DNA from 4 places in the Allobosea minatitlanensis genome. Region 4 is predicted to be linked to each of the others. Evidence: predicted binding sites of a transcription regulator. Region 4 holds the regulator's gene; each other region holds the start of a gene.
What was found. Region 4 encodes PhoB, which activates phosphate uptake and scavenging genes when phosphate is short. Its sites were predicted from a motif close to TGTCATNNANCTGTCAT; they were not measured.
Positions count from the first base shown of each region.

Region 1: ACWH43_RS13275 (RNA degradosome polyphosphate kinase) is a predicted target of PhoB. The motif match lies at 1,116-1,132, and genes of this name have one in related genera.
Region 2: ugpB (sn-glycerol-3-phosphate ABC transporter substrate-binding protein UgpB) is a predicted target of PhoB. The motif match lies at 1,251-1,267, and genes of this name have one in related genera.
Region 3: phnC (phosphonate ABC transporter ATP-binding protein) is a predicted target of PhoB. The motif match lies at 1,262-1,278, and genes of this name have one in related genera.

Region 1 covers NZ_OZ224509.1:2,689,691-2,691,883, reverse strand. The annotation lists gene ACWH43_RS13285 (AI-2E family transporter) at 1-345, shown strand, start outside; gene ACWH43_RS13280 (hypothetical protein) at 353-1,051, shown strand; gene ACWH43_RS13275 (RNA degradosome polyphosphate kinase) at 1,201-2,193, shown strand, end outside.
Region 2 covers NZ_OZ224509.1:4,389,091-4,391,283, reverse strand. The annotation lists gene ACWH43_RS21490 (fumarylacetoacetate hydrolase family protein) at 1-1,143, opposite strand, end outside; gene ugpB (sn-glycerol-3-phosphate ABC transporter substrate-binding protein UgpB) at 1,348-2,193, shown strand, end outside.
Region 3 covers NZ_OZ224509.1:501,346-503,538, reverse strand. The annotation lists gene ACWH43_RS02380 (efflux RND transporter periplasmic adaptor subunit) at 1-438, opposite strand, end outside; gene ACWH43_RS02375 (TetR/AcrR family transcriptional regulator) at 589-1,236, shown strand; gene phnC (phosphonate ABC transporter ATP-binding protein) at 1,378-2,193, shown strand, end outside.
Region 4 covers NZ_OZ224509.1:1,084,157-1,086,349, forward strand. The annotation lists gene phoU (phosphate signaling complex protein PhoU) at 1-524, shown strand, start outside; gene phoB (phosphate regulon transcriptional regulator PhoB) at 536-1,234, shown strand; gene ACWH43_RS05160 (DUF3175 domain-containing protein) at 1,201-1,524, opposite strand; gene ACWH43_RS05165 (SpoIIAA family protein) at 1,541-1,927, opposite strand; gene ACWH43_RS05170 (LysR family transcriptional regulator) at 1,981-2,193, opposite strand, start outside.

The DNA of each region.
Region 1 (2,193 bases), 1.6 Mb from region 4:
GTGCTGGCGGTGGGCGTCGCGACCGTGCAGTTCTGGCCCGACTGGACCTGGCCGCTGGCGGCGCTCGGCGTCTTCCTGGCCGGGCAGTTCCTCGAAGGGAACATCTTCCAGCCGAAATTCGTCGGCGATTCGATCGGCGTGCATCCGGTCTGGCTGATGTTCGCGCTGCTCGCCTTCGGCTCGCTGTTCGGCTTCGTCGGCCTGCTCGTGGCGGTGCCGCTGGCGGCGGTCATCGGCGTGCTCTGCCGCTTCGCGCTCAGGCAGTATCTCGGGAGCAATCTCTATCGCGGCCTCGCGCCGCCGCAGCCGAAGGGGATCGAGGTCGAGATCGACCTCGAGCGCTGAGCCCGTCATGTCCGAAGCGCCGTCGCGCCCGCGCCAGCTCGCCTTCGACCTGCCGCTCGACAGCCGCCATGGCGTCGAGGACTTTCTCGTCGGCCCCTCGAACGAGGCGGCCTACGGGCTGGTCGAGAGCTGGCCGCGCTGGCCGGAAGCCTGGCTGCGGCTGACCGGGCCGGAAGGGGCGGGCAAGACCCATCTCGCCGCGATCTGGGCCCGCATGGCCCATGCCTGGACGATCCCCGCCCGCGAATTGTCGGACGACCAGGTTGCGCATCTGGTCTCGGGCGGGGCGCTCGTCATCGAGGATTGCGATGCCGGCCCCTTCGACGAGCCGGCCCTGTTCCACCTGATGAACGCGGTCAAGGCGCGCGGCGGCCATCTCCTGCTGACGGCGCGCAGCGCGCCCGAGCTCTGGGGGCTGAAGGTGCCGGACCTGCTCTCGCGGCTGCGGCTGGCGCCGAGCGCCACCATCGAGCCGCCGGATGACGGCCTGCTGCGCGCCGTGCTGGTCAAGCTCTTCATCGACCGCCAGCTCGTGGTCGACACCGCCGTCATCGACGCGCTGGCGCTCAGGATGGAGCGCTCCTTCGCCGCCGCGCGCCGGGTCGTCGACCGGCTCGACAGGGTGGCGCTGGAGCGCGGCCGGCGGGTCACGCGCCCGCTGGTGCACGAGGTGCTGGCCGAGCTCTTCCCGCAGGAGCCGGGCTGAGGGTGCCGGCGCTGGACGCTCCGCCGATGCCTGCTAACCTTCCCGATGGCCGCTTCAGGCCGCCCGTCATCGAACTGTCACGATAGGGTGGCTTCACACGGTCCATGAGACGCACAGGCAGGACGACGACCAGGACGCGGGCGAAGCGCATGACCACCGAGATTGCGGCCGAGAGGCCCGGGACGACGGACGGGGCGATGACGGATTCCGACGCGCCGTCGCTGCGCCGGCTGCCCGAGCGCTTCATGAACCGCGAGCTCTCCTGGCTGGAGTTCAACCGCCGCGTCATGGAGGAGGCCTCCAACCGCCGCCATCCGCTGCTGGAGCAGCTCCGCTTCCTCTCGATCTCGGCCAATAATCTCGACGAGTTCTTCATGGTCCGGGTCTCGGGCCTGCGCGAGCAGCTCAAGGCCGGCGTAGTCACCCGCAGCCAGGACGGCCTGACCCCGGCCGAGCAGCTCGTCGCGATCGGCAAGGCGGTCTCGGCCCTGACCGACGACCAGCAGGCGCGCTGGGTCGAACTGCGCCACGAGCTGCACGAGAACCGCATTCACCTGCTCGGGCCGGCCGATATCGGCCCGCAGGACCGGATCTGGCTGGAGGACTACTTCCTCAACTACATCTTCCCGGTGCTGACGCCGCTCGCCATCGACCCCGCGCATCCCTTCCCCTTCATCCCCAATCTCGGCTTCACCGTCGCGCTGGCGCTGGAGCGGATCAGCGACGGGCGCCAGCTCGACGCGCTGATCCGCGTGCCGACGAAGATCGACCGCTTCATCGAGCTGCCCGACCTCGCCCGCGAGGGTTTGCACCGCTTCATCGCGCTCGACGACGCCGTCTCGCTGTTCATCGCCAAGCTGTTCCCGGGCTACGAGGTGAGGGGGGCCGGTTCCTTCCGCATCATCCGCGACTCCGATCTCGACATCGAGGAGGAGGCGGAGGATTTGGTGCGCGTCTTCGAGACCATGCTGAAGCAGCGCCGCCTCGGCGTCGTGATCCGGCTCGAGCTCTCGACCGGCATGCCCGACCATCTGCGCCGGCTGATCGTGCGCGAGCTCAAGGTCGACAGCGACGAGGTCGTCGAGGTCAACGGCATGATCGGCCTCACCGAGCTCTCCCAGCTTGTCGGCGTCGACCGGCCG
Region 2 (2,193 bases), 3.3 Mb from region 4:
ATGCGAGGCGCCATAGGTCCAGGGCTCGCATTCGTCGGTGCGCTTCATCCGGTTGACCAGGCTGCCGAGCTCGGGCGCGGCGATGGTGACGATGTCCCCGTATTTGTGGGTGAAGCCGCCGCCGGCCGAGTCGCGGTCCTCGATCGGCGCGAACATGGTGCCGAGATAGAGCGCCGCCCCGTCCGGGTACTGGTGGTGCGGGCCGATCATCTGCGCGGCGAGGTCGGCCGGGTCGCGGCTGATCCTGGCGATCGAGGAGGAACCTTCGAGCCGGAAGCCGTCCTCGCCCTCCACCGTCAGCGTCACCGTCGTCCGGCGGATATGGTCGAGCGTGAAGCCGTCGTCGAAGAAGCGGATGAAGGGGCCGACCGCGGCCGCGGCGTTGTTGTCCTTGGCCTTGCCGAGCAAGAGGGCCGAGCGGCCCTCGACGTCGCGCAGGTTGACGTCGTTGCCGAGCGTCGCGCCGACGATGCGCCCGTCCGAGGCGACGATCAGCACGATCTCGGGCTCCGGGTTGTTCCAGCTCGAGGCCGGGTGCAGCCCGGCATCGGCGCCGCTGCCCACCGTCGACATCGGCGGGGCCTTGGTGAAGATCTCGGCGTCGGGGCCGATGCCGACCTCGAGATACTGGCTCCAGGCGCCCTGCTTGATCAGCACCTCCTTGAGATGCATCGCCTCGGGCGATCCGGGCTTGAGCTTCGAGAGGTCGTCGCCGATCAGCTTGCCGATCTCCGCGCGGATCGTCGCGGCGGCGGCGGGGTTGCCGCGCGCCTTCTCCTCGATCACGCGCTCCAGCATCGAGACGGCGAAGGTGACGCCGGCCGCCTTCACCGCCTGCAGGTCGAGCGGCGAGAGCAGCCAGGGCCTGCTGCGGTCGCGCCTGTCGACCGGCGTGTTGGCCAGCACCTCGGCGAGGGGCGCGACGGCTTCGCCCTCGACGGCGCGCAGCGCCTTGGCCGGGTCGGTCGATTCGCACAGGTCGCGGCTCGTCGGGAAATGCGCCGTGACGTCGATCGCCTGCCCGTCGCGGATGGTGACCACCGCCGGCCCGCCCCGGTCGGGGCGCCAGACGCGGCCGGCCAGCACGGCGGCGCCGGCATCCTGCGGGAGGGCGTTGGCGACGGAGAGGGAGAAATCGGGCATGTCGTTCGTCCGCGAGAGAATTCGTCGAAGCCGGAGAACAGCCGCTTATGCGCAAATGCGCAAGCCGGTTCGCGACCATAGGCGGATTGCTTCGGGCGTCATCGATTTGTCATTGAACTGTCGCCCGCGCTTCATGCTAGCTTGCGCACCAACGACAAGAACCGCGGCGGGGAGCCGCCCGCGGAAGGGAGACACTCCATGACCATCAAATCGCGTATCCTGATGTCGGTCGCGGCCTTCGCGCTCGCCGGTGCTTCGCCGGCTTTCGCCCAGACCGAGATCCAGTGGTGGCATGCGATGACCGGCGCCAACAACGACGTCATCGTCAAGCTCGCCAACGACTTCAACGCCGCCCAGAAGGACTACAAGGTCGTCCCGGTCTACAAGGGTTCCTATCCCGACACGCTGAATGCCGGCATCGCCGCCTTCCGGGCCGGCCAGGCTCCGCACATCCTCCAGGTCTTCGAGGTCGGCACCGGCACGATGATGTCGGCCAAGGGCGCGATCAAGCCGGTCTATGAGCTGATGAAGGACGCCGGCGAGGCGTTCGATCCGAAGGCCTATCTGCCGGCGATCACCGGCTACTACTCGACGGCGAAGGGCGAGATGCTCTCCTTCCCCTTCAACTCGTCGTCGATGGTGATGTGGTACAACAAGGACGCCTTCAAGAAGGCCGGCCTCGACCCCGCCAAGCCGCCCAAGACCTGGCCTGAGGTGTTCGAGGACGCCAAGAAGCTGAAGGCCGCCGGCTACGACAAATGCGGCTTCTCGAACGCCTGGGCGACCTGGGCCAATATCGAGCAGTTCGGCGCCTGGCACAACGTTCCGCTCTCGACCAAGGTCAACGGCATGGCCGGCACCGACGCGGTGATGACCTTCAACCAGAGCCCGCTCTTCCTGAAGCACTGGACCAATCTGGTCGAGCTGCAGAAGGACAAGACCTACGACTATTCCGGCCGCACCAACAATGGCGAAGGCCGCTTCACCTCGGGCGAATGCCCGATCTTCCTGACCTCCTCCGGCTTCTTCGGCAATGTCCAGGCGAACGCC
Region 3 (2,193 bases), 580 kb from region 4:
GGCGACGGCCTCGTCGAGCGCGACCTGCGTGCCGGAGCCGCGCTGCACCAGCGCGCGCAGCCGTTCGGCCGTGTCGCGCGCCAGGCCGAGATCGGCCTGGGCCTGCTTGAGCTCGGCGTCGAGGATGGCGGTGTCGAGCCTGACCAGCGCCTGCCCGGCCCTGACCGGCTCGCCTTCGCGGAAGCCGAGCGCGACGACGCGGCCTGCGATCTCGGGGGCGATCACCACGGATTCGTCGGCCGCCAGCGTGCCGAGCGCCTCGACCTCCTCGCTCACCGCCATGACCTCGACGGCGGCGACCTCGACCGGCACGGCCACGCGCGCGGCCGGCGCCGCGCTGGCCTGCGCCTGCTCGCCGCTGGCATGGAGATGGCGATAGCCGTAATAGCCGCCGGCGGCGAGGCCTGCGATCAGGAGAAGGAGGACTAACCGCTTCATAGGACTGGACGCTCCGATACCGCCCGACTATCTTAGACTGGACGGTCCAGTTTGATAAGAGGTCTGGTGGGCGCAGCCATGGCTGAAACCCCCACATTCCGGCACCACCCCGCAGCGCGGAACGGCTCGCCCGAACTCCAAGCAAAAGGCTTGCCGAAGCCCTCGCCGCGAAACGGAGCCGGGTCGCATCCGGCCGAACGCTCCCGCCCCGACAAGCACGACGCCATCACCCGCGCCGCCTCCGAAATGTTCCTCGCCGAAGGTTTCGAGCGGGCCAGCCTCGACCAGATCGCGCACCGGGCCGGCGTCTCCAAGCAGACGATCTACAGTCATTTTGCCGATAAGGAAGCGCTCTTCAAGGCGATTTGTACCGAATTGACCGAGAAGCTGACGATTCCGCTGCGGCAGCCATCCGCCGATATCGACCTGCGCGGCGCTTTGACCCGGCTCGGCGAGGATACGCTCGCGATGATGCTGCGCCCGGCCTCGCTCGACCTGCACCGCCTCGTGACCAGCGCCGCCCATCGCTTTCCCGAACTCGGCCGCGTCGCCTATGAGGCCGGCGGGAAGCGGATGATCGCCGACGTGGCGGCGCTGCTGCTCGCGCGTTCACGAATCGGTGATGGCCTGCCGCGTCCGCTGACCCCGCCGCAGGCCGAGACGCTCGCCGAGCAGTTCGTCGGCATGCTGCGCGGCTTCCACCAGTTGCGCGGGCTGCTGGCGGTGCGGCCGCTCCCCTCGGCCCGGCGCAAGGCCTATGTCGCCGCCTGCGTCGACCTGCTCCTGCGCGGCGCCTGAACCGGCCATCCTGGCGGCCGGGCGGCGTCACGCCCCTGTCATCTGCGGCCGATAGCGCTCTTTCTCGTGCGTGCCCCATGGCTCCGGCGGCTTCGGCCACCGGCGCCAGCTCATGCGACCCGTCATGTGCGAGAACCTTTCATGTTGCGCATCGAAGGCCTGACCAAGCGTTTCGGCGACAGGAACGCCGTCGATACCGTCTCGCTGTCGATCCCCCATGGCGAGATGGTCGGCATCATCGGCCGGTCCGGAGCCGGCAAATCGACGCTGCTGCGCATGCTCAACCGCCTGGCCGAGCCCAGCAGCGGGCGCATCCTCTGCGAGGAGCGCGACGTCACCGCGCTGAAGGGCACGGCGCTGCGGCGCTGGCGCCGCGACACGGCGATGATCTTCCAGCAGTTCAACCTCGTCGGCCGGCTCGACGTGCTCACCAACGTGCTGCTCGGCCGGCTCAACCACCGCTCGGCCGCGCTGACCCTGGTGAAGAGCTTCTCCGAGGACGACAAGATCCGCGCCATCGCGGCGCTGGAGCGGCTCGACATGGGCCATCTCCTCGCCCAGCGCACCGAGACGCTCTCGGGCGGGCAGCAGCAGCGCGTCGCCATCGCCCGCGCGCTGGTGCAGGAGCCGCGCATCATCCTCGCCGACGAGCCGATCGCCTCGCTCGACCCGCGCAACACCCAGGTCGTGATGGATGCGCTGTTCCGCATCAACCGCGAGCACGGCATCACCGTGATCTGCAACCTGCACGACCTCGATATCGCGGCGAAATACTGCGACCGGCTGATCGGCATGGCCGCCGGCAAGGTCGTCTTCGACGACACCCCGCAGGCGCTGACCCGCGAGGTCGCGGCCGATCTCTACGGCATCGAGGCCAAGGACGCCGGGGCCGAGGCCCTGGACGCGCTCGACGCCATCGCGGCCTCGGAAGCCCGGCGCGCCAAGCAGAAGATCGCC
Region 4 (2,193 bases):
AGGCGGTTTTGACCATCGCCCGGCGCCAGCCGCTCGCCAACGACCTGCGCGAGCTGATCTCGGCGATCCGCATCGCCGCCGATATCGAGCGCGTCGGCGATCTCGCCAAGAACATCGCCAAGCGCGCCGTCGCCATCTCCGGGCAGTTCCAGCCGCCGCACCGCGCCGTGGTCGGGCTGGAGCACATCAGCCGGCTGGTGCAGGCGCAGCTCAAGGAGGTGCTCGACGCCTATGCCGCCGGCAACGAGCAGAAGGCGCTCGAGGTCTGGCGCCGCGACGACGAGATCGACGCGCTCTACACCTCGCTGTTCCGCGAGCTCCTGACCTATATGATGGAGGACCCGCGCAACATCACCTTCTGCACGCATCTCCTGTTCTGCGCCAAGAACATCGAGCGCATCGGCGACCACACCACCAACATCGCCGAGACGATCCATTACCTCATCACGGGCGACTCGCTCGACGTGAACCGGCCCAAGCTCGACACGACCAATATCGAGGTCGAGGCCGTCACCGGGAGCTGAGACGGGACATCATGGCCGCACGCATCCTGATCGTCGAAGACGAAGAGCCTCTGACCCTGCTGCTGCGCTACAACCTCGAAGCCGAGGGCTTCGAGGTCGACAGCGTCGCACGGGGCGACGACGCCGAACTGCATCTGCGCGACCACACGCCCGATCTCGTGCTGCTCGACTGGATGCTGCCGGGCCTCTCCGGCATCGAGCTCTGCCGCCGGCTGCGCTCGCGGCGCGACACGGAGCGGGTGCCGATCATCATGCTGACGGCGCGCGGCGAGGAGACCGAGCGGGTGCGCGGCCTCGCCACCGGCGCCGACGACTATGTGGTGAAGCCGTTCTCGCTGCCCGAGCTGACGGCGCGCATCCAGGCGCTGCTGCGCCGGGCGAAGCCCGGCCATGTCGCGGGCCTGCTCCAGGCCGGCGATCTCGAGCTCGACCGCACGACGCGCCGCGTCCGCCGGGCCGGCAGCGAGCTGCATCTGGGCCCGACCGAGTTCCGCCTGCTCGAATTCCTGATGCAGGCGCCGGGCCGGGTCTATTCCCGCGCGCAGCTCCTCGATGCCGTCTGGGGCCGCGACGTCTATATCGACGAGCGCACGGTCGACGTGCATGTCGGGCGCCTGCGCAAGGCGATCACCCCGGCCAACGCCAAGGACCCGCTCAGGACCGTGCGCGGCGCCGGCTACGCCTTCGACGAGACCTTCGCGCGCTCCTGAGGCGCGCTGCGCGAGCGGTGGAAGAGCCGGCGCAGGCTGCGCTTGGCGGCCTCCAGCGTCTCGCGCCGCTTCGCCGGCAGGTTCCGGCCGGCGCGGTTGATGTAGAACGTCAGCATCGACATGGCGGAGCGGTAGGCGGAAGCCTTGCGCCGCCGGCTGCGCTCGGCCGAGCGCTTCAGCGAGCGGGCGATGCGGCGCGGATCGTCCTGCGTGAAGACCTTGTCCCGGAGGTCGAGGGCATCGCTCTTGCGGGTGACCTCGGCGGACCATTTGCGTGTGCGGGTCGGCATGGCGGCTCCATGGCTGTCAGGCGTCGGGCCCGCCCTCGATATCGGCCGCCCAGGCGAGGGCGGCCTCGCGCTCGGACGGCGGGAAGCTGCGGATCGCGACGAAGGGGATCACCGGCGCGAACAGCCGCGCGGCGCTGTCGAGCCAGCCCTTCTCGACGATGATCGCCTCCTTCGGGAAGCGCCTGAGCTCCCACAGTTTGCCGAAGCCGTAGCGGGCGTCCTTCCAGGCGGCGGCGAAGGTCATGTCGTCGAAATCCGTGAGATCGGCGAGGATCGAGACCTTCTCGTGCCGGGCGAGCCGCTCTTCGAGATCGGCGGCGACCCGCTCGATGTCGGCCGGCTCGATCGTGCCGCTGAGCGCGATGGCGAGAACATGGTCGGGTGCCGGGAGAAAGGTGATCATGGCGGCTCCTCCTGCCGGTTCAACGCATGACGGGCGGAGAGGTTGCCGGCCGCTCACGCCGCCCGGGTCGCGGCCTCGAACGCGGCGGCCTCCACCTTCAGCCAGTCGATGAAGGCGTCGAGGCCGGGGCGGGCGGGCCGGTCGAGGCGCCGCGTCAGCCACAGGCCGGTGACGCTGGTGAAGCCGATGTCGAGCGGGTTGACCAGCGCGCCCGAGGCCAGCTCCTCGGCGACGTAGCAGCGCGGCGCCAGCGCGACGCCGAGGCC